DNA from 4 places in the Peribacillus sp. FSL K6-5616 genome. Region 1 is predicted to be linked to each of the others. Evidence: riboswitches for the same ligand, from Rfam matches in the RefSeq annotation. Region 1 holds a riboswitch; each other region holds the start of a gene.
What was found. A riboswitch is a leader RNA that binds a small molecule or an ion and turns the genes downstream of it on or off. The one in region 1 is predicted to bind S-adenosylmethionine.
Positions count from the first base shown of each region.

Region 2: linked by a shared signal. The riboswitch ahead of MHB45_RS04510 (Fur-regulated basic protein FbpA) and the one ahead of MHB45_RS10815 (YezD family protein) in region 1 are both predicted to bind S-adenosylmethionine.
Region 3: linked by a shared signal. The riboswitch ahead of metK (methionine adenosyltransferase) and the one ahead of MHB45_RS10815 (YezD family protein) in region 1 are both predicted to bind S-adenosylmethionine.
Region 4: linked by a shared signal. The riboswitch ahead of MHB45_RS19115 (hypothetical protein) and the one ahead of MHB45_RS10815 (YezD family protein) in region 1 are both predicted to bind S-adenosylmethionine.

Region 1 covers NZ_JBBOYT010000001.1:2,250,669-2,258,070, forward strand. The annotation lists gene cobA (uroporphyrinogen-III C-methyltransferase) at 1-65, opposite strand, end outside; gene MHB45_RS10790 (DUF3906 family protein) at 85-300, opposite strand; gene MHB45_RS10795 (nitrite/sulfite reductase) at 321-1,946, opposite strand; gene cysC (adenylyl-sulfate kinase) at 1,963-2,562, opposite strand; gene sat (sulfate adenylyltransferase) at 2,605-3,753, opposite strand; gene MHB45_RS10810 (phosphoadenylyl-sulfate reductase) at 3,806-4,522, opposite strand; gene MHB45_RS10815 (YezD family protein) at 4,691-4,834, opposite strand; SAM riboswitch class I at 4,991-5,099, opposite strand; gene ssuE (NADPH-dependent FMN reductase) at 5,380-5,913, opposite strand; gene MHB45_RS10825 (TetR/AcrR family transcriptional regulator) at 6,101-6,688, opposite strand; gene MHB45_RS10830 (SDR family NAD(P)-dependent oxidoreductase) at 6,862-7,402, opposite strand, start outside.
Region 2 covers NZ_JBBOYT010000001.1:938,481-945,882, forward strand. The annotation lists gene thiW (energy coupling factor transporter S component ThiW) at 1-310, opposite strand, end outside; gene tenA (thiaminase II) at 326-1,015, opposite strand; TPP riboswitch at 1,107-1,211, opposite strand; SAM riboswitch class I at 1,369-1,473, shown strand; gene MHB45_RS04510 (Fur-regulated basic protein FbpA) at 1,649-1,837, shown strand; gene MHB45_RS04515 (aspartyl-phosphate phosphatase Spo0E family protein) at 2,089-2,283, shown strand; gene MHB45_RS04520 (GNAT family N-acetyltransferase) at 2,353-2,859, opposite strand; gene MHB45_RS04525 (DUF459 domain-containing protein) at 3,048-3,749, shown strand; gene MHB45_RS04530 (ABC transporter ATP-binding protein) at 3,792-4,697, opposite strand; partial or broken gene MHB45_RS04535 (ABC transporter ATP-binding protein) at 4,686-5,615, opposite strand; gene MHB45_RS04540 (DinB family protein) at 5,799-6,281, shown strand; gene MHB45_RS04545 (M15 family metallopeptidase) at 6,434-6,898, shown strand; gene MHB45_RS04550 (acyl-CoA thioesterase) at 7,030-7,402, shown strand, end outside.
Region 3 covers NZ_JBBOYT010000001.1:4,417,459-4,424,860, forward strand. The annotation lists gene MHB45_RS21370 (class I SAM-dependent methyltransferase) at 1-127, shown strand, start outside; gene MHB45_RS21375 (hypothetical protein) at 264-659, shown strand; one part of gene MHB45_RS21380 (IS3 family transposase) at 737-1,196, shown strand; one part of gene MHB45_RS21380 (IS3 family transposase) at 1,196-2,085, shown strand; gene MHB45_RS21385 (alpha/beta hydrolase) at 2,144-2,947, opposite strand; gene MHB45_RS21390 (gamma carbonic anhydrase) at 3,157-3,675, shown strand; gene metK (methionine adenosyltransferase) at 4,000-5,193, opposite strand; SAM riboswitch class I at 5,357-5,519, opposite strand; gene pckA (phosphoenolpyruvate carboxykinase (ATP)) at 5,949-7,402, shown strand, end outside.
Region 4 covers NZ_JBBOYT010000001.1:3,949,046-3,956,447, reverse strand. The annotation lists gene MHB45_RS19140 (ABC transporter ATP-binding protein) at 1-462, shown strand, start outside; gene MHB45_RS19135 (zinc-dependent alcohol dehydrogenase family protein) at 626-1,603, shown strand; gene MHB45_RS19130 (amidohydrolase family protein) at 1,784-3,094, shown strand; gene MHB45_RS19125 (nuclear transport factor 2 family protein) at 3,484-3,912, shown strand; gene MHB45_RS19120 (GNAT family N-acetyltransferase) at 3,922-4,398, shown strand; SAM riboswitch class I at 4,516-4,627, shown strand; gene MHB45_RS19115 (hypothetical protein) at 4,672-4,935, shown strand; gene MHB45_RS19110 (methionine ABC transporter ATP-binding protein) at 4,973-5,989, shown strand; gene MHB45_RS19105 (methionine ABC transporter permease) at 6,011-6,661, shown strand; gene MHB45_RS19100 (MetQ/NlpA family ABC transporter substrate-binding protein) at 6,683-7,402, shown strand, end outside.

The DNA.
Region 1 (7,402 bases):
AATCCTTTTAATGTAATTAAATCTGGATCTCCGGGACCGGCTCCTACTAGATATACTTTCCCCATTTTTGCATCCTGCCTTCCCTTAGAGAATTGTTTCGAATTCCGATAAAACGAAACCTGCTCCATTTTTAATTTTCCTTTTTTCATATAATGAGATGTCATCCACTTCAGGCATTTTCAAATAATGCTTTTCCAGCTCGATATCAACAAGTTCAAACGCCTTTTCATCTGAATCGGCAACAATGATGACATGAATTGGTTTTTCCTTGATAGTGACTTCAAAACGGTATAGATTCATGGAATGCTTACCTTCCCCTATTAAACGGCCACTTCCGCTAATATATCATCAAGTTTACTTTGTAATTCGTCTACCCCTACCCTTTCCACAAAATCGAGAAAGGTTTCGGATTGTAGTTTTGTTTCTTTGAAAAATAGGATCATTTCTTTCAGAACATGATGGAGTTTTTCAGCTTCCACTTTTCCTTTAAGCTTTTCATTGAACTTCCCGCCCTCATTCAGCGTTCCTCCAACGTATATCTCAAAAGCCTCGACCATCTTTTTATCCTGGTTTTTCATTTTTATGCCTTGCAGCCCTATTTCAGCGATGGCTCTTTGACCGCAATTATTCGGACAGCCGACCATATGCATCCTTACAGGCACATCGAGATCTATTTCCTTGTCCAGTGATTCAGAAATGGTCCTCATTCGGTTTTTCGTTTCAACTAGAGCCAGGTTGCAATACTCGATGCCTGTACACGAAACGGAATACCCAATGAATTTCTTTGGTTGATATGGAAATCTTTCGAAGATGGATTCCTGCTTTAATTCCTCAAGTTTTGCATCCGGCACATTAGGAATGATTAGATTTTGAGAATTACAGTTGCGGATTTCACCATTTCCATATTTTTTTGCAAGTTCGGCAAACTCGATTACTTCGTCTGGGTTTAGACGACCAACTGGTATATTGACGCCAACATAGTTCAGACCATCTTGCTTTTGTTTATGGATGCCGTAGAAATACCCTGCATTCCATCCCTTCACCGCACTTTCTCCCTTATCAGGAAGCGGACCGGTGTATTCCAGCAATTTTTCCTTGAATTGTTCAGGACCCCAGTCAGCGACAAGAAATTTCAAACGTGAGCGATGACGCTTTTCACGGTACCCAAAGTCACGGAATATCGTCGTGATGGCGGCAGCCACTTCCACAGTTTTTTCAGGTAAAATGAATAAGTCAAGTTCTTCTGCCAGCATCGGAACGGAGGAAAGCCCACCCCCTACTTTTACGTGAAAACCGACTTCCGTTACTCCATCCATTACTTTAGTAGCTGGATTGAATGAAACACAGTTGATTTCAGCATTTGAAGCATTATGGATATTGGCACTTATGGACATTTTATATTTCCTCGGAAGGTTCGAATAGTCTTCGTTAAGGCGGAAATACTCAAATACATCATAAAGTACCTCGCGTGTATCAAAAAGTTCATCAGGATCGATGCCTGCCAATGCATTACCGATGATATTACGGGTTATATCACCACAAGCCCCAGCCGTAGTCATTCCAACCTTTTCTAAACGGTTCAATATGTCCGGGACCTGTTCGATGGTCAGCCAATGGAATTGAATGGCTTGACGGGTTGTAATGTCATATACGTCCCTCCCGTAATCTTTAGCGATGTTAGCTAGAGTTATTTGTTGATCATAAGTCAGGATACCTCCGGGAATAACGACTCGCATCATCCAATAACCAGCTTCTTTTGGCCGTTGCAGGTATAAACCTGCCCACTTGAACATATCCCATTTCTCTTTAGGGATGGAATCAAACCCATTTGCTGCGTAATGTGGAATATCATCAAATATCTTCAAGCCGTCTTTTTCCAATTTCCAGATTTCCGTTTTATTTTTAGCGATTAGTGGATTTTCCGACCAAAATTTCTCGTAAACCATTACATTTCCTCCTTGATTAAATCGCTTTCTTTGCTGTTAAATAGCCGATTACCTGTTCAACGCACTCTTCAATGCTGTATTGGTCGGATTCTAAAATGATTTCCGGTTGTTCAGGTTCTTCGTATGGAGAGTCGATTCCGGTAAAATCTTTAATGATGCCTTTACGGGCCTTGTCATAAAGCCCTTTTGGATCACGCACTTCGCACTCTTCGATCGGACACTTTATGTATACTTCAATAAACTCCCCTTCTTCGAGTAAATCACGTACAATTTGCCGATCTGCCCTGAAAGGTGATATGAAAGCGGTCAATACGAACTGCCCACTATCCACGAATAACTTGGAAACCTCACCAATCCGCCTAATATTCTCGGTTCTATCTTCCTCAGAAAAACCTAAATCTTTATTTAAGCCATGGCGGATATTATCACCATCCAAAACATAACTTCGAATATTCCGATTGTATAACTCTTTAGCGACCGCGTTTGCAATCGTTGATTTTCCGGAACCCGATAGTCCTGTAAACCATAGAACCGTGCTTTCATGGCCGTTCTGCTTCCGTCGGTGCTCCTTGGTCAATGACGTCTCATGCCATGTGACATTCGTACTTTTACTCATTTGATAATCCCCCTCTTATGTGATCCTTCCATTTATGTCCAATCAGTTATAAACTTCATTTTTTTTTAGACCTTCGATCAACACCTCGATGACTTCCTTACGGCTAAAGGTAGCTGGAGGAATTTCCCCATTACGCAACATTTCCCTTACCTTCGTTCCAGACAGGATGACATGGTCTTCCTTGCCATGTGGACAAGTTTTAGCGGAAGCCATATTGCCACATGCTTTACAGTAAAAACTATGTTCAAAGAATAATAGCGTGATCCCTAACTCATCTGCACTGAAATTCCCAAAGATTTTTTGAGCATCGTATGTGCCATAATAATCGCCCACACCCGCATGATCACGTCCGACGATAAAATGGGTGCAACCATAATTTTTACGGACCATCGCATGGAAGATGGCTTCTCTAGGTCCTGCATAACGCATGGCAGCAGGGAAAACTGCAAGGGAGACGCGATCCTTAGGATAATATTTATCAAGCAGCACTTTATAGCTTTCCATTCTTACATCTGCCGGAATGTCATCTGATTTAGTGGCACCGACTAGAGGATTTAAGAATAAACCGTCGACGATTTCCAATGCTGTCTTTTGAATATATTCATGTGCACGGTGAACAGGATTCCTCGTTTGGAAACCGACAACCGTTTCCCATCCTTTTTCAGCGAAAGCCTTCCTTGTCTCGACTGGGTCCAAATAATGAGCTTGAAATAGCGGACGCTCTATTCTCTTGATCAACTTTATTTCCCCGCCGACATATACATCCCCGCGGTTATATAAATTTTTCACTCCAGGATGCTTCTCATCATCTGTTTGATATACCAATGTCGCTTCCAATTGCTTATCTGGAGTGTAAATATCGGAAACGGAGAGAACCCCGTAAGTTTCACCTTCATGGGTTAATGTTACTTCTTCACCTATAGTAAGGCTTTCTGCAGTTTCTTCGGTCAAAGGCAGCGTAATCGGGATGCTCCATACATGTCCGCTGCTAAGCCTCATATCCTTCACCACTGTCTCATAGTCACTTTTTGTAAAGAATCCTTTAATCGGGCTGTAGGCACCAGTGCCTATCAATTCAAGATCGCTTAAAGCAATTTCATCGATTTCGATTGACTTCGTTATTTTACTAAAATCATATTTTGGTTCCCAAAGATCGATTAATGTTCCTCCGTGCGGTAAACTGATGGTCATGCTAATTTCCCCCTATGGTTTCTATTTATTTAAGCCTATAATTTCTATTTATTTAAGATAAATGCAATCCGCATTCCGTTTTTTGAGCTCCTTGCCAACGGCCTGAGCGTAAATCATCTGCATTGAAGGCAGGTGCAGTACACGTTTTACATCCAATGCTCGGATATCCATTATCATGCAGGACATTATATGGAAGTCCATTCTTGTGGGCATAGCGCCAAACATCTTTCCATGTCCAATGTATGAGTGGGCATATTTTAACTGATTTGAACTTATTATCCTTATTGATATACTCGGTCTTAGCCCTTGTTTCGGATTGCTCCCTCCGCAGTCCCGAAAGCCAGGCTGTTGCCGATGAAAGCACATCTGTAAGCGGAACGATTTTACGGATGTTACAGCACTTATTGGAATCACTAAGCCATAATTCATCGCCATATTCCGCCGCTTGTTCCTCAAGCGTCAAGTCAGGTTTCTTCATTTCGATCAAAAGCTTCGGATATCGCTTCTTCACTTCCTCGATCAATTGGTAAGTTTCCTCAAAATGAACATCTGTATCAAGGAAAACTATTTTAGCCGAAGGATTGACCTTCGCCAATAAATCCGTAAGCACGATGCCTTCAATACCAAAACTGCAAGCATAAATCAGTTTGTCTCCATAATGGTCATTCGCCCATTGCAGAACTTCCAAAGCACCTTTTGTCTCACTGTCTGCAGGAAATACAGGGAAGTCCCCTGTATTGAAATTTTCATAGTTTATTAATGCAGCCAACTTTGTAGCCCCCTCTAAAAACTTGCTGTATCAGGTTAGAGTAACTGTTGATCAATTCCCGTTGTTATATCCCCCGGTTATTTGAATCTAGGAAAAAGAGACGAATCTAACCAATACTCTCTTTATATCAGTTAAACCCGCCTCTAGTTTTTCTAGTCAGCAGATACCTTATTTAATTCTTAGTTTTTCATTTCTTTCCATTTGAATGATTTTACCATCCTGGACAATAAGTGTAATGGATCCATATTTCATTGAATTAAGCATTTCTTGAAGTCGTTCAAAAATTTCTTCAAGCTGATTCTCTTTATCCAAACCAGTTCCTCCTTTAAGAAAATCCGCGAATATTTTATTTTAAATTTCTTAGATTTATATAATTCCATACAACCTTACATTGTTATGGTCTGCCTAAAATTTTCACAAAAAACAAAAATCTTTCCATGATGGAAAGATCGCAAGGTAAATATCTTTACCTTATCTTCCAAAATGATCAACATTTTGTTGGAGGTAGCACCTTGCATCCATCATGCAGGTTGCTGGACTTCAAAGGGCCAATTCCCTCCGTCGCTCTGGATAAGTTTTATTATTTTAAATATTAACATATATTTAATCCTTGTCAATGGAGTTTTCTTATAAAATAACTTGGTTTAATATTATGGATGAACTGTTATTTTTATACACACTATTCAATTTATGATTTTATGTTCATATAAATGCGAAAATAGACTCGTCTTTTTAGATAAAGTCTCCAAAAAAATGAGTCTATTTTCATTATTAGGCCTATTATTGACGCGTGTTATTCTAAAAAAAATTTCTAGGATTCCAGTCTTTTTATAGAAGGAATTAATTTATTGAAGTCATTAATTTCTTAACTGTATCGCTTCTACAAATTCTTGAACCTGACTCTGGACGCGATCAATTAAATGCAAATCATTGATCGGGTTTTCTGGATTCTGTTTATCTATTTCCTTATCAACAAAATAAATCCCCTGCAGCGGCTCGCCTTTTAATATTGAAATTAATGGTTTAAGCGCATAGTCAATCGCCAATAGATGCCTGTTACTTCCACCAATCATGATTGGCAGCACCGGCTTCCCCTTAAAAGCACCTTCTGGCAGCAAATCAATCAATGCTTTCAATACACCTGTATAAGAAGCCTTATAAACCGGTGAACCTATAATGACTCCTCTGGCCGCTTGAATTCTCTCTGAAAGCTTTGAGATATCCTCGCTATTATATTTCCCTTGGAATAAATCATCTGCTGAGAAATCCGTAATCGAGAAATAAGCTGTAGTAAATCCTGCATTTTCGACTAATGATTGAATATGTTTTAGTGAAATGTCCGTTCTTGATGGAATAGCCGGACTTCCTGATAAAATTACGATATCGCTCATTTGATACCCTCCAATGTTACAAGATTTCCAGATATAATTTTCTTAAAGCATTTCGTGAAGTATACATTTATCGTAATTGTCTGAAAAATATAAGTCAAATCTTACACTCTGGACATCTACTCTGAATGAAAAAAGAAACGGTCATATTTACGGCTTGATGCTCATGCCCTTAAATATGACCGTTTCATTATGTATGATTTTGTTTCCCATGAATACCATATACCAAAAGTTGAGCAATGCTCTTAATTCGTTCAGAAGTAAAATATGGCTCCTTTTTTTGTTGATGGATCTCATAATGTGTAGATAAAGCCAATGTGAAAGAAATGATCCCTACATTGAATAAAATAATATCAGAGATATATTGTATCTCTCCGCTATCTATTCTCTTCTGTATTTCAATATGCCTGGCATTTGGCTTGAAAATCTGATCTACATATTGCTTTGAAATATCTTGATCGAATTGTGTTTCCCTAAATAATATCGAAAACTGTTCTTTATTTTCAAGAATTTTTTTTATCATGGTAGTAACATGATTCTCCACTAGATCATCCGTGGATAGATGGCTAGTCCCATCTTCAGATTCCTCTTTTTCATTAGGGGTAATAGTAGCCAAAAGCAAATCTTTTTTGCTGTCAAAGTATTTGTAAATAGTAGCTTCGGAAACATTGCAAGCAGAGGCAATTTCATTCGTTCTTGTCATGTCAAAACCTTTAGTGGCAAAAAGAGTCCGGGCTACATTTATGATTCGTTCTTTGGTTTGCTGCCCTTTTTTCAAAAATATCAACCTTCTTTTATAAAGATAAGACCGGTTTCACCCATCTATTTCCCATGATATATCGCTGGTACCAATCGGTCAATATTACCTTTGATCTATTAGAATTCAATATTCCCATATATCATAAATAGAAAACATCGTCTGGTTGGGACGATGTTTTCTATTTATGAAAATCACTTAAAAGATGCATAGCCATCATCGACCATGACTACACTTCCATTGATCGCATCCGCTTCCTCTAACGATAATAGATAGACGGCATTTGCAATGGCTTCTGGCTTAATCAATTCACCGCGCATTTGACTTGCACTCAATTTATCAATGATTCCCAAGTCTTTATAACCTTGTATGATAGGAGTGTCAACCCCGCCCGGCGCAATGCCCACAACGCGAATGCCATAAGCACCCAATTCCAAAGCTGCTGTCTGTGTCATCATTCTTACAGCGCCTTTAGTCGCCTGATAGGCAAAAGTCCCATGGGAAGCTAAGTAGCCAAACACAGAAGCGGTATTTATAATGACTCCCTTGTTACCCAGTTCCTTCATTTTCCGTCCTGCTGCCATGATTCCAAAGGCCACTCCGTGCTGGTTCACTCCAATCGTTTTGTAGTAACCTTCCATATCTTGGTCTAGGATCATACCGCCCGCACCAATGCCGGCATTATTAAACATGATATCGAGCCTTCCGTATGTTTCCACTGCTTTATTGATTAAC
Region 2 (7,402 bases), 1.3 Mb from region 1:
TCACTTCCCCTAAACAGGCGAATTTTAAGCTTTGTGTTTTTCGATAAAGGATGGCGGCCAAAAGTGCACCAATCATGCTGCCGGGAAAGGCGAAAATTGAACCGGTACCAGACATGTTTCTAATGATGGAAACTAAAAAAGCTTGTGTCACAGCATATGCAGGCCCCAATAGAACCGCCGTCAGGACATTTGCCAGATGTTGAATAGGAAAGATTTTTGCAAATCCTGCAGGGATGAAAATAAATGAACTGGTCAGCGTCGTTAAAGCAATGATCATGGCAGTCAATGTCAGTTTCTTGATAGGATTCATCCTCATGTCAACCACCTACAGAGGCCAATCCTGCTCATTTTGAACCATGTCCCAGAATAAATATTCATATCGGGAAGTAACCAAAAAGTGCTTTTCTAATCTAAGAAGTTCCTTTTCAGGCATGCCTTCCGTCAATTCTTCCAACAAAGTGATCAGCCACTTGTGTGCTTCCCCGAATTCAGGAGATGAATAGGACCTTATCCAATCTGCGTAGCGATTGTTTTCCAGTGCTGCTCCATTTTGTTCTTTTAATAGCAAACCGATTTCATAATAATCCCAAGCGCAGGGCAGGAGACAGGCGACCAAGTCTGCCAAAGTCCCATGCTGAGCTGCATTTAGCATGTAACCTGTATAGGCTAGAGTGGTTGGAGTAGGTTCTGTATTTTCCAATTCCTTGGAGCTGATCCCGAATTCGGAAGCATAATGCCGATGAATATCCATTTCCACTTGAAGGGTTTCATTTAAAATGCTCGCAAATTTTGCCATGGTTTCGATGTTATGGGCTTTGATGACACCTAAAGCAAAGAGCTTGGAATAATCCATGAGATAGACATAGTCCTGCTTCAGGTAATAGGCAAATTTCTTTTCAGGAAGTGTACCGTTTCCAATTGCCTGGACAAAGGGATGTGAATGGTTCCTTTTCCAAATCTCTTTTGCCCGTGCATGCAGTCTATCACTGAATGTTTCTAATTTTGTATTCTCCATTGTTCATCCTCCTATAGAATGGCTCCCTTTGTTGAATAAAAAACCCCGTTCCTGAATACGGAACGGGGTAGATGGATATAGTCTGTAAAATGGACGATATCATCCACTTCCCTCCGCCGGTATGAGCCGGTTCAGGTTCAAAGGGTCCGGAACTAATTCCATCTCAGTCTTAAAAAAGACTCCCCTAGTGGTGTGAATTGTATGTAATTACTGACATCATATCAGAAAGACAAGAAAATGCAACCCGTATTTGAAAGAGGAATCACTTTATGTCCAGGAAAAAAGGGAGAACCAGGTAATTGACTTTTGAAGATTATTAGGATAGAATCATTTCTACATCATTATATATCGAATTCTTATCCAGAGAGGTGGAGGGACTTGGCCCTAAGAAACCTCGGCAGCGGACCCGTTTAGGGAACTGTGCTAAATCCAACAAGCATATGCTTGGAAGATAAGAAGAGCCGTACGGACACTGTCAGCCTCTTCTTAAATTAGAAGGGGCTTTTATTTTTGGGAAATAACGTTTAGTGACATACTAGAAAAGGTATATATAATTTGGTGAAATCAAACAAGTTGATAAAGTTTAGCTAACTAGAAGCAGGCACTAGGACGACTGGGAAAGGAGCCATTTACATGGCAGAATTATTTAAGAGGATTGAACAGAGGAAGGCAAAACTCATTGAAGAGCTATTGGCCAATGGAGTATACAAAACCTCTGATGAAAGGCACCTTTATGATGCCCCATTAAAAGTACTTGAAGATGAATATAAGATTGTTATAAATAGACCTAATAACGAGTCACCTTCTGAATGGATGACATAGTAAACGGAATACAATATTTGGATTTTTGGATAAGGGATATGATGTAAGCATTCGCAGTCTACACTAGTGGATGCTTTTTTTGCGTTTATTAGAAAACGACACAAATTATACATAATTAAATAACAAAATAGGTGTTTTGTTACATTTGGCCTATAAAATAACACATTTAATTTTGAAAAATAGTTGATTTTAACTAGTGGTTTCATTATGATGAAAGTGTAAAAATATTGAATAAATGGGAGGTGACTATGATGCCTAGCCGTAAGGTAACTATAGAAAAAGTAGAAGAGAAGAGACAGGAAATGATAAAGTTGGGAGCGATTTACGGCTTAACAAGTCTGCTGACTGTACAAGCCAGTCAAGAATTGGATACGCTATTGAATGCGTTAGCAAGTAAAAGAGATTCTGAATATTTTTCCCTTCAAGAAGCATATAGGTATTTTTAAATTAGCAATTCGACCTTTATTAATCTGAAAAAGCTACTGCTCAAGGCAATAGCTCTAAAGAAATATATATTAAATATCGACACGTTTACCTAGAATGATCAAATCCCGCTCAATGCCATCCATCTCGGCAACTTGAGGTAAATGTGCCCATTCTTCAAACCCGAATTTGGAAAAAAGCTTAAGGCTTGGTGTATTATGGGCGAAAATGAAACCCAATAAAGTCTTAACACCTAATTTTGGACTCAATTCAATTGCCTTTCGAATCGAAATTTGTCCAATTCCTTTTCCCCGGAAATAATCATCAATATAAATACTGATTTCGGCAGTGGATTTATATGCCGGTCGGCCATAAAAGGATTGAAAGCTCATCCATCCAGCGGTTTTCCCTTCTATAGTAATGATATATAGCGGTCTACTTTCTGAATGATGTTCCTCAAACCATTTAACCCTCGATTGGACGGATACAGGTTCCGTATCTGCCGTGACCATTCTTGAAGCAATTGTCGAATTATATATTTCAACAATTCTGGGTAGATCAGATAGTTCTGCCTCTCTAAACTCTATGTGTTCTTCCATGATTTAAACTCCTAACTATCATTTATTCAATCTCCAGAATGAAGGGTAATCCCGTTTCCATTGAAAGTTTTATATTATCATACACTCTTTATTCTTTATCTGACAATTCTTTTTTATGTTAGTACTGCAGATTTTTTGGGTATGAAAAAGATTAAATACTTCTAGTAAAAAGACAAGAGGAGAACCAAATGAAAAAATTGGCAGGTATATTGATTATCGTACTGGTTATATGTTTTGCTGCATATGAATTTCAGGCCTCGGAGTCGGAAGATGTGCAAAGGGTCATGGCTTTTGGAGATTCATTAACCTATGGAAAAGGGGATAAGGACGGGGAAGGATATATAGATGGCCTTGAGGATGAATTGAATAATCCGCAATCGGAGCAAAAAGTGAGTTTTTGGAATTACGGTATTAAAGGCCAGGAAACGGATGGGGTGATGAAACAGCTAGATGATTACCGCATTAAAACGAAACTTGATGAAGCCGATACTTTCATTGTTTTTATTGGAACGAATGACTTGATCAATAGTAATGGCGGGAACTTGGAGAAAATAAGTGACCGAAAAATCAATGAGGGTAAACGGGAATATATCAACCATCTGAAAAAGATTACATCAACACTGATAGAGGCAAACGATAAAGCGGATATTCTGGTAGTAGGACTATATAACCCAATTAAAGACAATCAAAAACTTGAAAAGCACATTCGCGATTATAACGAGTCAATAAAGGGATTAGCCGATAAAGGTGAACGGATGTTATTCATTTCTACAAATGATCTTTTTGAAGATGAAAAGAAAACAAAGTATTTCAGTGATAAGTTACATCCGAATGAAAAAGGGTATCAGCTCATTGCGAATCGGGTTTTGGAAAGTTATGACTTCAAATGAAACCGAACATGCACAGAAAGGCTTTCTGTGCATGTTTGCCTGCTAAGTTGCTAGGTATTTGATATCGCTTACTTGAGGGAACTGTAAGTCATGGAGCTGCTTGTATCGGCCGTTGTTTTGCATTAACTGGTCATGTGTTCCTTTTTCAAGAACCTGCCCTTTTTCCAGAACGATGATTTGATCGGCGTCATGAATGGTCGATAAACGATGTGCAATGACTATTGAAGTCCGTTTTTTCATTAAACGTGACAAGGCTTGCTGGATCAAATGTTCAGATTCTGTATCCAAGGCCGCCGTTGCTTCATCGAGAATGATGATTTGCGGATTTTTCAAAAGTGCCCTGGCAATGGCAATGCGCTGTTTTTGTCCGCCTGAAAGCTTGACTCCGCGCTCCCCGATCTGAGAATCATAACCATCAGGAAAGGCACTGATAAAGTCATGCGCATTTGCCGCTTTGGCGGATTCGATGATTTCATCATCTGTAGCATTAAGTTTGCCATATACGATGTTATCACGGATGGAACCATTGAATAGAATGATATCCTGAGAAACAATTCCCATTTGTCCCCGTAATGATTTCAGTGACACATCTTTGATATTATGTCCATCCATTTTAATCGTTCCATTTTGCGGATCATAAAATCGGATCAGTAGGCTCGTGATAGTCGATTTTCCTGCGCCGGAGGAGCCGACCAAAGCGGTTACTTGACCAGCTTTCATGGTCAGGTTTAGATTGCCGAGAACAGGAACAGTCCCATCATAAGCAAAATCAACACTTTTAAACTCAATTTTCTTTTTTATGGCAGGGAGTTCAATGGCATTTCCCTTGTCACTTATTTCAGGTTGGGTTTCCAATATTTCAGTTATCCGCTCAAAGGCGGCGGCTGATTGCTGGACAATGCTGATTACCCGGCTAAAATTGCGAACGGGACTCTGCAGCAACCTCAAATAGGCTAGAAAGGCCACGATTAATCCTATTGTGAATTCACCTTCCATCACTTGCCAAGCACCGAACACAATGACTGCTACAAGACCGATATTGTTCAATAAATCAATAATCGGCCCGAACATGGAACGCAGCCGAACCGACTTAAGGTTTGCAGTCATATTTTCCTGATTACGCTCCGCAAACCGCCTTGATTCGAATTCTTCATTTGTAAAAGATTGAATGAGCCGCATTCCTGAAATCGAATCCTGTAACTGGTTGCTGACATCTCCTGCGGAACTTTGCACAGACCTAAATGACATCCTGATGCGTTTCCCGAATGCCCTTGTGATATAGAACATGAAAGGGAATGTAATAAGAAGGACAATGGTAAGCTTCTAGTTAATGAAAAGCATATATACCGCTACGGCAATGAAGGTCACCGTGTCAGTCAACACTTGAAGCATGCTCGAAGAGATGAGCTGCTGCAGTAAATTGACATCATTGGTCAACCGCGACATTAAGTCACCAGTCCGGTTTTTATCAAAGAATTTCATATCCAGTGTTTGAATATGTTCATACATGCTATTACGTATATCCATGATGGCCTTTTGACCGACCTTGGAAACGATATAGCTGTTAAAGTAGTTCAGTATAGCCAATAAGATTGCAGCACAAAGAATTCCTGCACCAATCCAGATCAACGAGTCATATCTTTTTTCGGGAATGATTTTATCAATCGTAAACTGTGTCAATTGGGGGATGGAGAACTCAAGCAATGAAATGAAAAGCATGATACATAAAACCAAAGAGCAAAACTTCCATTTCGATGGGACCCGATTGAACATTTGTTTAAGCATCAACCATATGCTTCCTTTTGAGGGTATTGCATGTATTGCACTGCGCCCTTTGTGGCTGAATGGAATATGTCCTCCACTCATAACGATCACTCCTATTTTACTGTCCTAGATGATTTTTGCCTTTATGACTATCATAGAGCTTTTCGAAAAATAGACAACTTTTAATCGGTTCGTTTTGTCAAAAAGTATTATTATTTTACACTTTCCTATAGGACTTGGAATAATTAAAGGAGATTAGCGAGGCTGATAAGAGGAGGTGCTAAAATGAATGAAAATGAAAAAATCAGGGAAGTACTTTTAAATGCGGTCAACGGACTATCGGATGAACAGCTGAACGCCCAACCTGAAACAGGAAGATGGAGCATCATCCAGGTTTTGGATCATTTATATTTAATGGAGAGCGCCATAACAAAGAGCATTTCCGATAAATTGAAGAGCGATGAAAGCATCCCTGCTGTGGATAAACCGATAGAACTTACGTTAAATCGTGAAGTGAAGGTCGAGGCCCCGCCATTTGTCACTCCGTCGGAATCATACCAAACTTTGAGTGAAGTTAAGGAGAAGTTGTCCGAATCCCGAAAGGCTTTTGTACATGTCGTTGACCATGCAAAGGAAATTGATCTCGAACAAAAGTCTTTTCCGCATCCTTTGTTCAAAGATTTAAGCCTGAAGCAATGGATTCCGTTCGTGGGACTGCATGAAAAACGGCATTTATTGCAAATTGAAGAATTAAAAGCAAAATTATAATAGAAGAAAAACTCATCCGTCTTTGGTTGAGTTTTTCATTTTAGACAGATATTTTCGTAAAGGGAAGGATTTTTTAAGTGAAAGACACTTGGGTAAGGACATGTTTGGTATTGGGCTTTTTCGGATTGCTGCTGTGGCTCTTGTTCAAGTATATGCTTCCGCCTGATCTAGACGAAATCGAACTGACTGACGAGCTGAATCCGATTGTCGCCGAAAAAAAAGACGAGCTCATTCAACTGGCTAAGGACAAAGGCATCCCGGTAATCATTACGGCCGGATTCCGGTCTTTAGCCGAGCAAAATGAACTCTATGAAAAGGGCCGATCAGACCCGGGCAACATCGTAACGAATGCAAGAGGTGGCGAGTCGCTGCATAATTTCGGTTTGGCGATAGATTTTGCCCTCCTTAACAAACAAGGCGAGGCCATTTGGGATATGAGTTATGACGGTAACGATAATGGAAAGTCGGATTGGATGGAAGTCGTTACAATCGCTAAAGGGTTAGGTTTCGATTGGGGAGGGGATTGGGCAGGGTTCAAGGATTATCCGCATTTACAAATGACATTTGGCTTAAGCCTGCGTGAGCTGCAGCAAGGCAAGCAGCCAAAAGGGCAGTGAAAGTGGTTGGCTTCATTATAAGCCGCATAATTTTGACTAATAGCAGGAAAATAAGCATGTGAATTGCTTTACAGGTAAGAATTCGATAAAGTGAACTAGTGAGAAATCAGACATAAAGGAGTGCAGTCACCATGGAAGAAACAAAAAATTGCCGGGACTCTTTGGTCATAAAAACAAGCCTTGTCCTCCCGCCGGATACAAATAATATTGGTACGATGTTCGGAGGCAAATTAATGGCATACATTGATGATGTAGCGGCTATATCAGCCATGCGTCATGCGCGAAGCAACGTCGTTACGGCATCAACTGATTCCGTAGATTTCCTGCACCCTATTCACGAAGGAAATGCAGTTTGCCTTGAAAGCTTCGTGACTTATACGGGCAGAACATCAATGGAAATCATCGTAAAGGTGATTGCAGAGGATTTAGTTACAGGAGCCCGAAATTTATGCGTCATTTCCTTCCTGACATTTGTTGCCATTAATGAAGAAGGTAAACCAATTC
Region 3 (7,402 bases), 2.2 Mb from region 1:
GGCAGAACGGGATGCATTGATGGATTATGTAGAGAACTTCCCTCAACAGAAAGCCCATATCCTGAGATACGGGTTCATCAACCAAGCAAACAATCCGCCATTCATTGTCGCGATTGAAAAGAGATGATAAATCCGACACCGTTCTATACGAACGGTGTTTTTTCCATCCCAGCTCGCAGGCAGCAGAATTACCAATCATAACTTTTTGAATTTTTCGTCTATAATGATTATAATGATAGAAAATAGATAAGAGGGTGCAGAAAATGGAACATTTGCCTACTTCATTACTGACGGATATATTGACTGAAAAAATCAAAAGGGATTCAAGTGAGCAATACGGGGATTTTGTCAACTCGCTCAACTCGTTGACAGAAGAACAAAAAACCATGGAGGACCTCAAACAATTTGACCATCATTTTGATAAGTTCCTGCCACAGCTCGATTTAATGATTTCCACCCAAAACCATGAAGCGATCATGAATATGAAAGCGACGCTTTTGGACCTATTCGCCAATGACTTGACCTTCAAATCCATTTATCTCCTATCCACTGCATTATCCAACAAAAAGGAACTTACTCATTTGAACCAATTTATGTATCCGGTTACTTTCTGGGCACCGGTCATCAAGTCGAACGAATTGCTTAAAAACGCAGGCTGATCCAAAAAAGCTGCCGAAGTCTAATGAACTGCCCCGTAAATGTTAGACACCAAACTAACATTTACGGGGTGTTTTTTATGGCTAATTTTTCTGCCCAACAGAAAATATTCATTGTACGACTTTACCTTGAAGGAAAGCACAGCTATATGGATCTTCAGAAAATATTTGAAGTTTCTTATCAAATGATTCAAGGATGGGTTCGTTTATACCAAATTCAAGGAGCCGATGGATTTAAGAAATCCTATACAAGTTATTCTACGGAGTTTAAAATGGATGTACTTAATTATATGAATGAAACGGGTATATCTTCTTACGACGCAGCCGCAAGGTTTAATATTTCATCTCCAGCGCTAATTCGGACGTGGAGAATAAATGTTAATGCCTATGGATTAGATGCCCTAATTTCTAAGAAAAAGGGGAGACCATCCATGAAAAAAGATATCAATCCATCCAAACAAATTGAAGGTTCGGTTAAAGAGCTTGAAGAACGAATTAAACAACTGGAAATGGAGAATGCGTATTTAAAAAAGTTAAATACTTTAGTTCAAATGCAGGAAAAATTACAACCAAAATCAAAGCGCAAGTAATTTATGAACTAAAGTCCATTTATGAGGTTGTGGCCTTAATTAAAGTCGCTGATATTCCACGTAGCACGTACTATTATTGGGAAAAACGCTTGAATCGAGAAGATAAGTATTCGAAGGTAAAAGCCACTATTCAGTCTATCTATCATGAACATAAAGGACGTTACGGTTATCGTCGTATCACAAAAGAGTTAAAAAAATATGGGTTTTCTCACAATCCAAAGACCATCAACCGCCTCATGAATGAAATGGGCGTAAAATGTTTAGTCCGTATGAAAAAGTATCGTTCGTATAAGGGGCGTGTTGGTCGAATTGCCCCCCATATTTTACAACGTGATTTTCAAGCCGAGAAAATGAATCAAAAATGGGTAACAGACGTAACGGAATTTCATTTATTTGGGGAGAAACGTTACTTATCCCCTATCCTTGATTTATGTAATGGTGAAATTATTGCCTACAAAGTGATGAAACGGCCTGTTTATAAACTTGTTGGAGATATGTTAGATGAGGCGATTAAACACCTAAAACCAGAAGATACGGTCATCCTCCATTCGGATCAAGGGTGGCATTATCAAATGAAGAAGTATCAAAAAACCTTAAAAGATTCCCGCATTATACAAAGCATGTCCCGTAAGGGAAATTGTTTAGATAACGCAGTCATGGAAAACTTTTTTGGCTTGTTAAAGTCTGAATTGCTTTATCTCCAAGAGTTTGAAAGTATGGAGCACTTTGAAAAGGAATTAGATGATTATATTCATTACTATAACCACAAACGAATGAAGGTAAAATTAAAAGACCTGAGTCCGATAGAATACCGAACTCAGGTCTTAGAAGCTGCTTAAATTATATGTCTAACTTTATTGGGTCAGATCATTTCATTTATCCTGAAGTATGTACGGATCAAACGACATACCCTAATATCTTTAAACGGTTTTCAACAAAACTCAGCGCATATTGAAATACATCATCACGCTCTGGTTCATTGAAGATTTCATGATAAAGCTTCGGCCATTCCTTATATTGCTTTTCACTGGCCAAATTATAATTGAACCACTCACGAACCGCCTTCTTGTTCACGATTCGGTCATCTCCGCCCTGCATCACCAAAAGCGGCACATCCTGAAATTCAGGAATCTCTTCAAAAGCATCCTTCATAGCCTGTGCAAGCTCGCGATACCAGCGAACCGAAACCTTTGTGATATATAATGTATCGTTTCTATCGGATTCACGAATTTCCGCACTTCTCGTCGCCATTTCAGGTGTCAATCCGGAATCCACCCTGAACTGAGGCATAACGATGTTCAAACCATGCGAGAGCATTGTAAGGAACTTCCGCGGCTTCGTCACGAGGCCCAAGCAAGGAGAAGAAAGAATCACTCCTGCAATGTCCCATTCCTCTTCCTGAAGAAGGCGTATCGAAATCAAACCGCCCATGCTGTGTCCAAGTAAAAAGACCGGCAACGAATATTCATAAGCCTCTTCTATCCAGCTTTTCACTTCGTCCAAATACTCATCAAAGGAATCGATATGTCCCCGGTAGGCGCGAGTAGTCATACCCTGCCCAGGAAGGTCGCCCATGACGACATGGTATCCAGCTGAAAGCCACATTTGTGTTACCCACTTATAACGTCCATGATGTTCCATTGCCCCATGAATGATGACAATGACGCCCTTTGCGTCTCCTTCTGTCTCCCATTTCCACATTCGAAATCCCCCTTTCATTTTCACTTGTTGTGTACGATCCATGATAGTTGAAATAATATATATAAATTATAACCATATTCGTGATTTTCGACAAAAAAGAAATCTAACAAGTTGTACATTGCTATTATAAATAGCCAAGTGTATTTGCATACGGTATATTAAAATAATACATAAAAACATTCACTTCGGAAAGGAAATGATTGAAAATGATTATTTATCCGTATAAAGGCAAAGAACCTGAAATTGCTGAAAGCGCTTATATTGCTGAAAATGCTGTCGTCACAGGTGATGTCAAAATTGGCGACGAAACATCAATCTGGTTCAATTCCGTCATTCGCGGTGATGTATCCCCAACCATCATCGGAAAAAAAGTCAGTATACAGGATAACAGCATCCTGCACCAAAGCCCAAATAATCCATTGATCATCGAGGATGAAGTAACCATTGGCCATCAGGTCATATTACATAGCTGTAAAATCCGCAAAGGAGCTTTAATCGGCATGGGATCGATCGTACTTGATGAAGCCGAAATCGGCGAAGGGGCTTTCATCGGTGCCGGCAGTCTCGTTCCCCAAGGCAAAGTCATTCCACCGAACATGTTGGCATTCGGACGTCCAGCTAAAGTCATCCGCGAAATCAACGAAGAAGATCGACAGGATATGGAACGCATCGTACGCGAATACGCCGAAAAAGGCCAATACTATAAAACGGCGGAACGAATAAAGTAATGCACGAGCACTTGACTGAAAATTACGAGTATTTGCTCCAAACTCACGAGTAAATACTGAAACTCAGCATTGCACCAACTTCCGAGTAAATTCTGAAACTCACGAGTATTTCTCCAAATTCACGAGTAAATTGCTGAAACTCACGAGTATTTGCTCCAAACTCACGAGTATTTGCTCCAAATTCACGAGTATATTGCTCTAACTCACGAGTATGGCCCTTAAAGTTGAATTTCTTTGGGATTTCTTGAATTATTCCCGCAGACGGCTAAGTTAATCCATAAAAAAGGTGCCCCGCTAATAGCGGGACACCTTTTTTTATATGAATTACGCTTGTGCTTTTAATGTTTCTGCTTTGTCCGTGCGTTCCCATGGAAGATCGACATCTGTACGGCCGAAGTGTCCGTATGCAGCTGTTTGTTTGTAGATTGGGCGACGAAGGTCAAGCATTTTGATTATACCAGCTGGACGAAGGTCGAAGTTTGCGCGAACTAGGTCAACAAGGACTTCTTCGCTAACTGTACCAGTTCCGAACGTATCAATAGAGATCGATACAGGCTCTGCCACACCAATTGCGTATGCCAATTGAACTTCCGCTTTGTCGGCAAGGCCTGCTGCCACGATGTTTTTCGCAACGTAACGTGCAGCGTATGCAGCAGAACGGTCAACTTTAGTTGCATCCTTACCAGAGAATGCACCGCCGCCGTGACGAGCGTATCCGCCGTAAGTATCAACGATGATTTTACGTCCAGTAAGACCAGCATCCCCTTGAGGTCCGCCGATTACGAAACGGCCAGTCGGGTTGATGAAGTACTTAGTATCTGCATCGATCAACTCGGCTGGAACGACAGCTTTGATCACATGTTCTTTTAGATCGGCTTGAATTTGTTCAAGCGTAATTTCTGCATCATGCTGTGTAGAGATGACGATTGTATCTACACGTACAGGACGGTTATTCTCATCATATTCCACGGTTACCTGTGTTTTACCATCAGGGCGTAGGTAAGCAAGAGTTTCATCTTTACGAACTTGAGTCAAGCGGAATGAAAGTTTATGCGCCAATGAAATCGGAAGCGGCATAAGCTCTTCTGTTTCATTACAAGCGAATCCGAACATAAGACCTTGGTCCCCTGCACCGATTGCATCGATTTCTTCATCTGACATGTTTCCTTCACGAGCTTCCAATGCTTTATCGACACCAGCTGCGATATCGGCAGACTGCTCATCAATGGAACTCAAAACGGCACAAGTTTCAGCATCGAAACCGTATTTCGCACGTGTGTAGCCAATTCCTTTAACCGTATCACGAACGATACGCGGGATATCCACGTAAGCGGACGTTGTAATTTCACCAGCAACAAGTACAAGACCTGTAGTTACACTAGTTTCACACGCAACACGTGCATTTGCATCCTTAGCTAGGATAGCATCTAAAATGGAATCTGAAATCTGATCACAAATTTTGTCCGGATGGCCCTCTGTAACAGATTCAGAAGTAAATAGACGTTTCTTTGACATCATATTTCCTCCTTGGAAGTTAGTATGTTGTAGGCATAAGCCTGATTTTTACGGAACTCGTTTCCCTCATTAGTTTCAACTATAGACACAGAATTACTTATAAAAAACACAAAAACCTTCCCTGGCAAATGAGGAAAGGTTTAAAATTCTGTCTTCTATCCTTTCACTCTTATCGTTCAAGGGTTTTTTACCTTGCTCAGGTTAGCACCATCACCACTATTCCTTGAAGACCTTCGCTTTATTTTCGGCGATCGATCTTGGAGTCAAGTTCAATATGGCAGGTTGCTGGGTTTCAAAGGGCCTGTCCCTCCACCAACTCGGGATAAGAGAATCCGTACAATTTAAGATATTATCGTATCTGGCTGGAATTTGTCAATGCTTTTCTAAAAAGAACATTTCCACCCAGAATGGCGTTCATTTGAAAAAACATGTTGATACAACGTCCTAGAGGGGTTTACAACGCAAAATACGAATAGAAATGTTGTAAATTGCCATTAATAATAAAGTATTGAACATCGAAAAGGAACGACATCCTGACTTTCCCATTAGACATATATTGCTTACTAACTTCCTATTTAAATAAATTTTTCTTCATGAAAGTATATGCGATTATCCTGACTCGGTTCCTGCCGGATTAAAATGATTAATGCGGCTAGCTGAAAATAATCACAAATTAAAAGAAATAGTATAGACTAATTAAATGAATGTGTTATACTAATTGTAATCTAAAAACTCAAACAAAGGAAGGTACCTCATATATGAATTCTGTAGATGTTTCTAATGAGTTACACCAATTATTAACAGGAAACAATGTGCAAACTCAACTATCAGTTCCTCAATTGGTCGAAAAAGTACTTAGCAGAAATGAAGGCGTTTTAACATCAACCGGCGCGGTAAAAGCTGAAACTGGCAAATATACCGGTCGTTCACCTAAAGATAAATATATCGTGGAAGAAGCATCAGTTAAAGATAAAATCGATTGGGGTCCCGTGAACCGACCGATTTCCGAAGATGTGTTCAATAAACTATATAATAAAGTAGTTGACTACCTAAAAGCAAAAGAAGAGATTTTTGTTTTTAAAGGTTTCGCTGGTGCAGACGAATCATCACGTCTTCCCATCCGTGTTGTTAATGAATATGCTTGGCATAACCTTTTCGCCCATACTTTGTTCATCCGTCCAAACGAAGAGGAACTGAGAGGTCACGAAGCTGAATTCACGATCCTTTCTGCACCTAACTTCAAAGCGGACCCAGAAGTGGACGGAACTACATCCGAAACGTTCATCATCGTTTCTTTTGAACGCCGTACGATCCTGATCGGCGGAACGGAATATGCAGGAGAAATGAAAAAATCGATCTTCTCGATCATGAACTACTTACTTCCAGAGGCTGGAATCCTTCCAATGCATTGCTCTGCTAACGTAGGACGTGAAGGGGACGTCGCTTTATTCTTCGGACTGTCCGGTACAGGCAAAACAACTTTATCAGCAGACACTAGCCGTAAATTGATTGGCGATGACGAGCACGGCTGGTCTTCTAACGGCGTATTCAACATCGAAGGCGGCTGCTATGCGAAAACGATCAACCTTTCACGTGAAAAAGAACCGCAAATTTTCGATGCAATCCGTTTTGGTGCTGTATTGGAAAATGTTGTTGTCGATCCGGATACGCGTGTAGCGAACTATGATGACAGTTCATTGACTGAAAACACTCGTGCTGCTTACCAAATGCAAGCGATCGATAACATCGTGAACCCAAGTATTGCAGGACATCCAAATACAATCATTTTCTTAACAGCTGATGCTTCAGGCGTTCTGCCTCCAATCAGCAAGCTTTCCAAAGAACAGGCAATGTTCCACTTCCTAAGCGGATACACTAGTAAATTGGCTGGTACTGAAAGAGGCGTAACTTCTCCGGAAGCTACATTCTCCACTTGCTTCGGTTCACCATTCTTACCGCTTCCAGCTACACGCTATGCTGAGATGCTTGGTGATAAAATTGACGAGCACAATGCAAAGGTATATCTTGTCAACACAGGATGGACTGGCGGTGCATACGGAACTGGAAGCCGTATGAAACTTGCTTACACCCGTGCAATGGTACAAGCGGCGCTTGAAGGTGAATTAGCGAACATCGAAACGATCAAAGATGATATCTTCGGTTTGGATATCCCGCTTCATGTTCCTGGTGTTCCTGATGAAGTGCTTCAACC
Region 4 (7,402 bases), 1.7 Mb from region 1:
TCCAGACAAACCCCAGAAGATCATAGGATTGTCGACCGTGCCTTATCAGCAACAAAAATGACGGAGTTCGCTGATCGGACATTGGATGCATTATCTGGAGGACAAAGGCAAAGAGCATGGATTTCGATGGCCTTGGTACAGGATACCGACCTTTTACTGTTAGATGAACCGACAACCTATCTGGATTTAGCGCACCAAATTGAAATATTGGAATTACTGCGCGATTTAAACGAAACGTATGGACGCACGATTGTCATGGTTCTGCATGATTTGAATCAAGCGGCACAGTATGCCGATCATCTGATTAGCATCAAGCAGGGAAAAATCTATAAAGAGGGACCGCCTGAAACGGTATTCACAAAAGAGATGATCAAGGACGTTTTCAGACTGGAATGCTGTATTATTGAAAACCCTGTTGAGCAAACGCCTCTATGCATTCCCATTGGTTTATCTCAGGATTAGAAAAACTAGCGCCGGCCGTGCAGAAGTAATTAAGTCAACATATTCATTGTTGGCTTTTTTGCTAATATACGAAGGAATGTTGGATAGGGGTTGTTAAGATATTTTAGATCAAGAGGTTAAATGTTAAAATGGAAAGACTTATATATTAAAGGAGACAACTATTTTGGAAGCCAAATGTATTACATTCTATGAATTTGGGGATCCGCAAACGGTTTTAAAAGTTGAAAATAAATGTATTCAAAAACCTTTCGAGGGGGAAGTCCTTGTTCGGATGATCACACGTCCCATTAATCCGTCTGACTTGCTGCCCATTCGCGGTGCCTATTCCCACAGAATCCCCTTGCCTTCCATACCTGGTTATGAAGGGGTCGGCATTGTTGAAGAGGTGGGTCCAGCAGTTTCGAAAGAGCTGATAGGCAAGCGTGTTCTGCCTTTGCGCGGTGAAGGGACCTGGCAGGATTATGTTAAAACATCAGCGGAGCTGGCGATCGTCATTCCGGATTCGATTGAAGATCATATAGCAGCGCAATTATATATAAACCCGATAACCGCATGGCTTATCAGTACAGAAGTATTAACTTTGAAACCGGATGATGTATTACTCGTAAATGCTTGCGGATCTTCCATTGGCCGTATACTCGCCCAGTTATCCAAGATTCTTGGATTTAAGCTGATTGCTGTAACGAGAAACGATAAGTATACGGAAGAACTGCTTGAACTTGGTGCGTCATATGTGATCGATACGTCCCGATCATCATTGCAGGATACAGTGATGGAAATGACGAATGGGCGCGGCGCGAAAGCGGCCATAGATTCAGTGGGCGGCATCGATGGTTCAGAACTGGCTTTTTGTGTACGGCCTAATGGCATCTTATTAACGATTGGCCTTTTATCAGGACAGTCTGTGAATTGGGCGAAAATTTCACAAAGGACAAAAGTGGATGTTAGAATGTTTCATCTTCGGCATTGGAATCAGCAGGCTTCCGTTCGAACTTGGCATGAAACATTTAACCTTTTGATGGGGTTCATTGCAGATGAAAAGTTGAAGTTCATGATGCCGGATTCCCACTACAGCCTTCAAGATGTTCAAGAAGCGATTATTGTCACGAGCAATAAAGGGAAGATATTTTTAAGCAGCTGATTTCGCAAAGGATAACCACTTAATTGAAGGAAGCATTCATCTTGGTGCTCTTCCAATAGGTTCCTAAGGTAAAGTGAAATGGCCCCTGATAATATGGAATTACTTGATTACCTGTAAGGTGCTAGTTTAGAATGCGGAATAGGACATGTTGATACTGATACGACTTTGGAGGAAATACTTATGAAAACAATATATGTGGATGCTACATTTTTTACGATGGACAAGGAAAACCAAATCATTGAAAACGGCATGATGATTGTACAAGATCATACCATATCCTACATCGGCCAGCATGATGAACAACAATTGGCAGATGCAGATCAAGTGGTCAACCTTGGCGGGAAATGGATCATGCCAGGCCTTGTGAATGCCCATTCGCATATTGTAATGACCCTTTTACGCGGTATCGGGGACGATATGCTGCTGAAGCCATGGCTTGAAACGAAAATATGGCCGATCGAAAGCCAGTTTACAACGGAAATCGCCTCTGTAAGTTCACAGCTAGGCATTATGGAAATGATGAAATCAGGAACCACGACATTTTCGGATATGTTCAATCCTAAGGGAATAGATGCCGGTGCTGTCATGGAGACGATAGGCGAAACAGGAATGCGCGGAGCCTTTTCCTATACAATCTTCAGCTTGGGTACCGAAAATGACCAGAAAGCGAACCTCATGGGGGCTGAGCAGTTTTCAAAAAACTATAAAGCATTTGCCGATGGCCGCCTGACTACCATGGTCGCACCGCATAGCCCATACGCCTGCACACCTGAAGCGATCATGGAAAGTGCACGAATTGCAAAAGAGAATGATTTGATGGTGCACATCCACGTATCGGAAACGGACTTTGAAATCCTCGACATCGAAAAACGGTACGGATCCCGTCCTGTCGAGCACCTTCGCCGTCTAGGCCTGTTCGATCAGCCTACAGTGATGGCACATGGAGTGGTCCTTAATGATGAAGAGCGGGCGATCCTAAAACAGCATGATGTTCGCGTTGCCCATAATCCGATCAGTAATCTGAAGCTCGGATCTGGGATAGCCGATGTCGTCAGCCTTCTTGATGCAGGCATTAAAGTGGGAGTGGCAACAGATGGCGTCGCCTCCAATAACAACTTCGATATGTTCGAAGAAATGAGGACAGCCGCATTGCTGCAAAAAGGAATGTATAAGGATGCCACAAAATTCCCTGCCCAAACAGCACTCGCCATGGCCACAAGAATGGGCGCCGAAGCGATAGGCATGGGTCACACAGGATTACTGGAAGCTGGTAAAAAAGCGGATTTCATCACCATTTACCCATATAACAAAGAACACCTGCAGCCACTGAGTGAAGCCTATTCGCACCTGCTTTATGCAGCACGCGGAAATGACGTATGTGATGTATACATTGATGGCAAAATGGTCGTGAAAGATGGCCGCTGCTTAACGATCGATGAAGAAAAAGTAATCGCCGAAACCAATCGTCTGCAAGGAACCCTATCACGATAACACTGATGGGAGAACAACCGGATGCACAGAAGAAAGGAGCTGCCATTTGCAGCTCCTTTTTTTTATTGGGGTGGGAGTAATATGGCAGTAAAAAAGGAATGGCCGCTAGTATCGTGGAATAAATTATTTTTAACACTTAGAAATCCGTTGTGAGTCCAGTTACGAAGTAAGCCAGCTAAAAATAGTAATATAATGGGGACGGCAAAAACGGTTAAAAACGAGATAATGCCGCTGACCGCAAGATGAGCCAACTGCTAATCAGCAAGCAGCTGGATAAAAAAACTTAAATCGCATGGTTCATGAATTACTGAAAATCTACGTATTAATTATTCACGATTTTCCTATTTGGTTTCTTCGAGGGAAATGGTTGAAAAAGGAGGATAAGATGAATGGACAGGGAATCTTCATTATTAAAAGAGCATTTGTATCAGCTGGAGGAGAAATTGTTAAAATCTGAAGTTCGTACATCTCCAGAAGTACTTTCATCATTATTGAAAGATGATTTCTTTGAGTTCGGCAGTTCAGGTAACATATGGACAAAAAGTGATTTTATGGGGCAAGAGGGAGCCGGAGCGGTGAACATGACACTAAGTCAATTTGAGATGCATCCATTGTCTGATGATACCGTGCTAACTACATACCGGATTTTTGATGAAGATAAGCTGGAACATACCTTAAGAAGTTCAATTTGGAAGTGTGCGAATGGAAGATGGCAAATGTTTTTTCATCAAGGCACAAAAACAAAAGGGCTCCTTTATGCCCTTTTTTTTTATGAAAAAGAAAGTTTTCCCTGCTTGAAAACTATTTCACTAAAATGATAGGGGTGGATGAAGTTGATCTTTCGGACCATTGATACGGACAAAGATAAAGATACTATCATTAATTTCCGGAAAGATTCCTTTGTTGTAAGTTTTGGAACTGATGCTGGTTTGGGAGATGAACATGCATATCTGCAACGAATGGAAGAAAGGGTCCGCAAATTTCCGGATGGACAGGTGATCATTGAAAAGGACCAAGAACCGATTGGACAAATGGAACTTCAAATTCGGGAGTATGAAGGAACTGAAATTGGCTATGTGAATCTATTTTATCTTATTCCCGAATACCGCAGTAAAGGCCTTGGCAAGGAATTGGTTCGCTACGCAGAAAACTTTTTCAGGCAATTTAATGTATCCGAATATCACTTAAGGGTTTCTCCGGATAATCAAAGGGCGATTTCTTTATATACGAATTCAGGCATGGTGAAGATAAGGGAAGAAAATGAAAAATACCCTGTATGGAGAATGAGTAAATCATTATATTAATATAATTAAAAAGTATCGATTCACTATACTATGAAACTATTTATCGCGATGAAAAATATGGTTGACTTTAGTGGAATTAGAATATATAGTGAAGGACATAATTAAATATAACGTTAATTCTTATCAAGAGATGTGGAGGGACTTGGCCCTATGATACCTCGGCAGCGGGTTTTTACTTTTGTAAAAATACTGTGCTAATTCCAACGGACGAAAGTTTGAAAGATAAGAAGGAGCTTTTCTTAGATAATTAATTTTAAGAGTTTACTCTTTTTTATGTCTAAAAGAGGCCTCTTCTGTCTGATGACGGAAGAGGCCTCTTTTGTTAATTCAAAATGTATATGGTTATTTGGAGAATTGGTGCAATTACTCGTGAATTTCGCAGATTTACTCGTGAGTTTGGTGCAATTACTCGTGAATTTCGCAGATTTACTCGTGAGTTTGGTGCATTTACTCGTGAATTTTGCAGATTTACTCGTGAGTTTGACAGAATTTAACCCTATCATTATGAAGCGTTGCAAAGCTCTTCTCTCTGGATAAGGAATTCGTACAAATAAACAGCATGGGGGGAGATTGGATGATTGAGTTTCAAGGTGTTAAAAAGGTTTATCAAACAAAGAAACAGACTGTCGAGGCTTTGAAGGGCATTGATTTGACAGTGGAAAAGGGGGATATATTCGGGGTAGTCGGTTATAGCGGGGCCGGAAAGAGTACGTTGATCAGGTTGGTCAATTTGCTTGAACATCCTTCAGATGGTTCGGTGGTTGTTGGGGGCAAGGATTTAACCAAATTAAGCCCGAAGGAATTACGGGCAGAAAAGAAAAAAATCGGGATGATCTTTCAGCATTTCAACTTACTAAACTCAAAAACTGTTTTTGATAATATTGCCATGCCGCTGGTTTTATCGGGAACTCCGGCTAAGGAAATCAAAGAACGTGTAGGCGAGCTATTGGAGTTCGTTGGCTTATCGAGCAAAGCAAAGAGTTATCCGGAACAATTATCCGGCGGGCAAAAGCAGCGGATCGGCATTGCGAGGGCATTGGCTACGAATCCATCGATCTTATTGTGTGATGAAGCTACGTCGGCATTGGATCCACAAACAACGAGTGCAGTTCTGCAGCTCTTAAAAAAAATTAATAAAGAATACAATATCACCATTTTGCTAATCACTCATGAGATGTCTGTCATTCGGGAAATTTGCAATAAGGTAGCGGTCATGGAGGGCGGCTGCGTCGTTGAACAAGGTTCGGTTTTCGAAGTTTTTGCCAAGCCGCAAACGGATATTGCAAAAAACTTCGTGAGAACGGTCATACATGACGAAATTCCACAAAGTTTCTTAAAAAGCATAGGGTCCCATATCCCGATTATTTGGAAAATTAATTTTATTGGAACTACTTCGGGTACTCCTTTACTTTCAACCATCTCGAAGAAATATGATGTTCATTTAAGTGTCTTATCAGCCAATATTTCTGAAATCCAAGAAACGCCTTTCGGGAATTTGATCATCGAAGTAACGGGGAGCAAAAATGAGGTCGACAAGGCTTATCAATATATTAAAGATGAGGGGATTCTCGTCCAGGAGGTGCAAGTATAAATGGGTAATACGCTTTGGGGAATGGAAATAACGGCAGACCAGCTGTCGACAGCTTTCGGTGACACACTTTATATGGTAGCCATCTCATTGATATTTTCCGGATTGATCGGGCTTCCGCTCGGTATCCTGCTTGTCATTACAAGAAAGGGTCACATCCTGGAGAATAAATGGATTTTTAATGTATTGAACCCGATCATCAATATCCTGCGGTCCGTTCCTTTCATCATCTTGCTTGTAGCACTCATTCCGTTTACAAGAATGATTGTCGGCAGTGCAATCGGAACGAATGCGGCCATTGTTCCGCTAATCTTTTACGCGGCTCCTTATATTGCACGGCTTGTGGAAAACTCGCTGTTGGAAGTGGACAAAGGGATCATCGAGGCAGCTCAGGCGATGGGGGCGACAACATGGCAAATCATTTACCGCTTTTTGATTCCCGAGGGACTTAGTTCGTTAATCCTGACATTTACAACAGCGACAATCGGGCTTGTTGGATCTACGGCGATGGCAGGTGCCGTCGGTGCAGGCGGGGTCGGGGATTTAGCCTTGGCTTACGGTTACCAAAGGTTCGATACGATGACGATGATCGTCACAGTGGCGGCGCTCGTGATCATCGTTCAATTATTGCAATCCACCGGGAATTTTGTTTCAAGAAAAATCAGAAGAAGATAAAACTAACAGGAGGCAGGAAAAATGAAAAAAATCTTATTAACGATCATGGTATTGGCATTGGCCATCGTGGCTGCAGCATGCGGGAACAAAGAGGGTGCTTCAGGGAGTTCGGATGATGTGAAAACAGTGAAAGTCGGTGTCAGTAGCGGGGATACGAGAACATGGGAATACATTGTCGATTTGGCGAAAGAGGACGGACTTAATATCGAACTGGTCACTTTCAATGATTATATCCAACCAAACCTTGCGTTAAGCGAAGGTGAAATTGATGCCAATTCATTCCAAACGGTCGCCTATTTTGATGAATTCGTTCAAGATCAAAATCTGAAATTGGAGGCCATCGGGTCGACTGTCATTGCACCTATGGGCCTTTATTCGAAAAAACATAAAAGTCTCAAAGATCTTCCGGATGATGCTACGGTAGCCGTTCCGAATGAAGCAACAAACTTTGGCCGTGCACTGCTCCTGCTTCAGGAAGCTGGATTGATTACATTGAAAGAAGAATTCAATGGATCGGGATCATTGGAAATCATTAAGGAAAATCCGAAAAACCTGAAAATCCAGCCTGTTGCTGCCGGCAATACACCGCGTCTATTGGATGATGCCGATGCTTCAGCCATCAATAATAACTTTGCCGTCGAAGCAGGCCTTACATTAAAAGATTCTTTATTCCATGAAAGTAAAACGGCGAAACCATATATTAATATCATTGCAGTTAAAAAGGGTAATGCCGATCGTCCT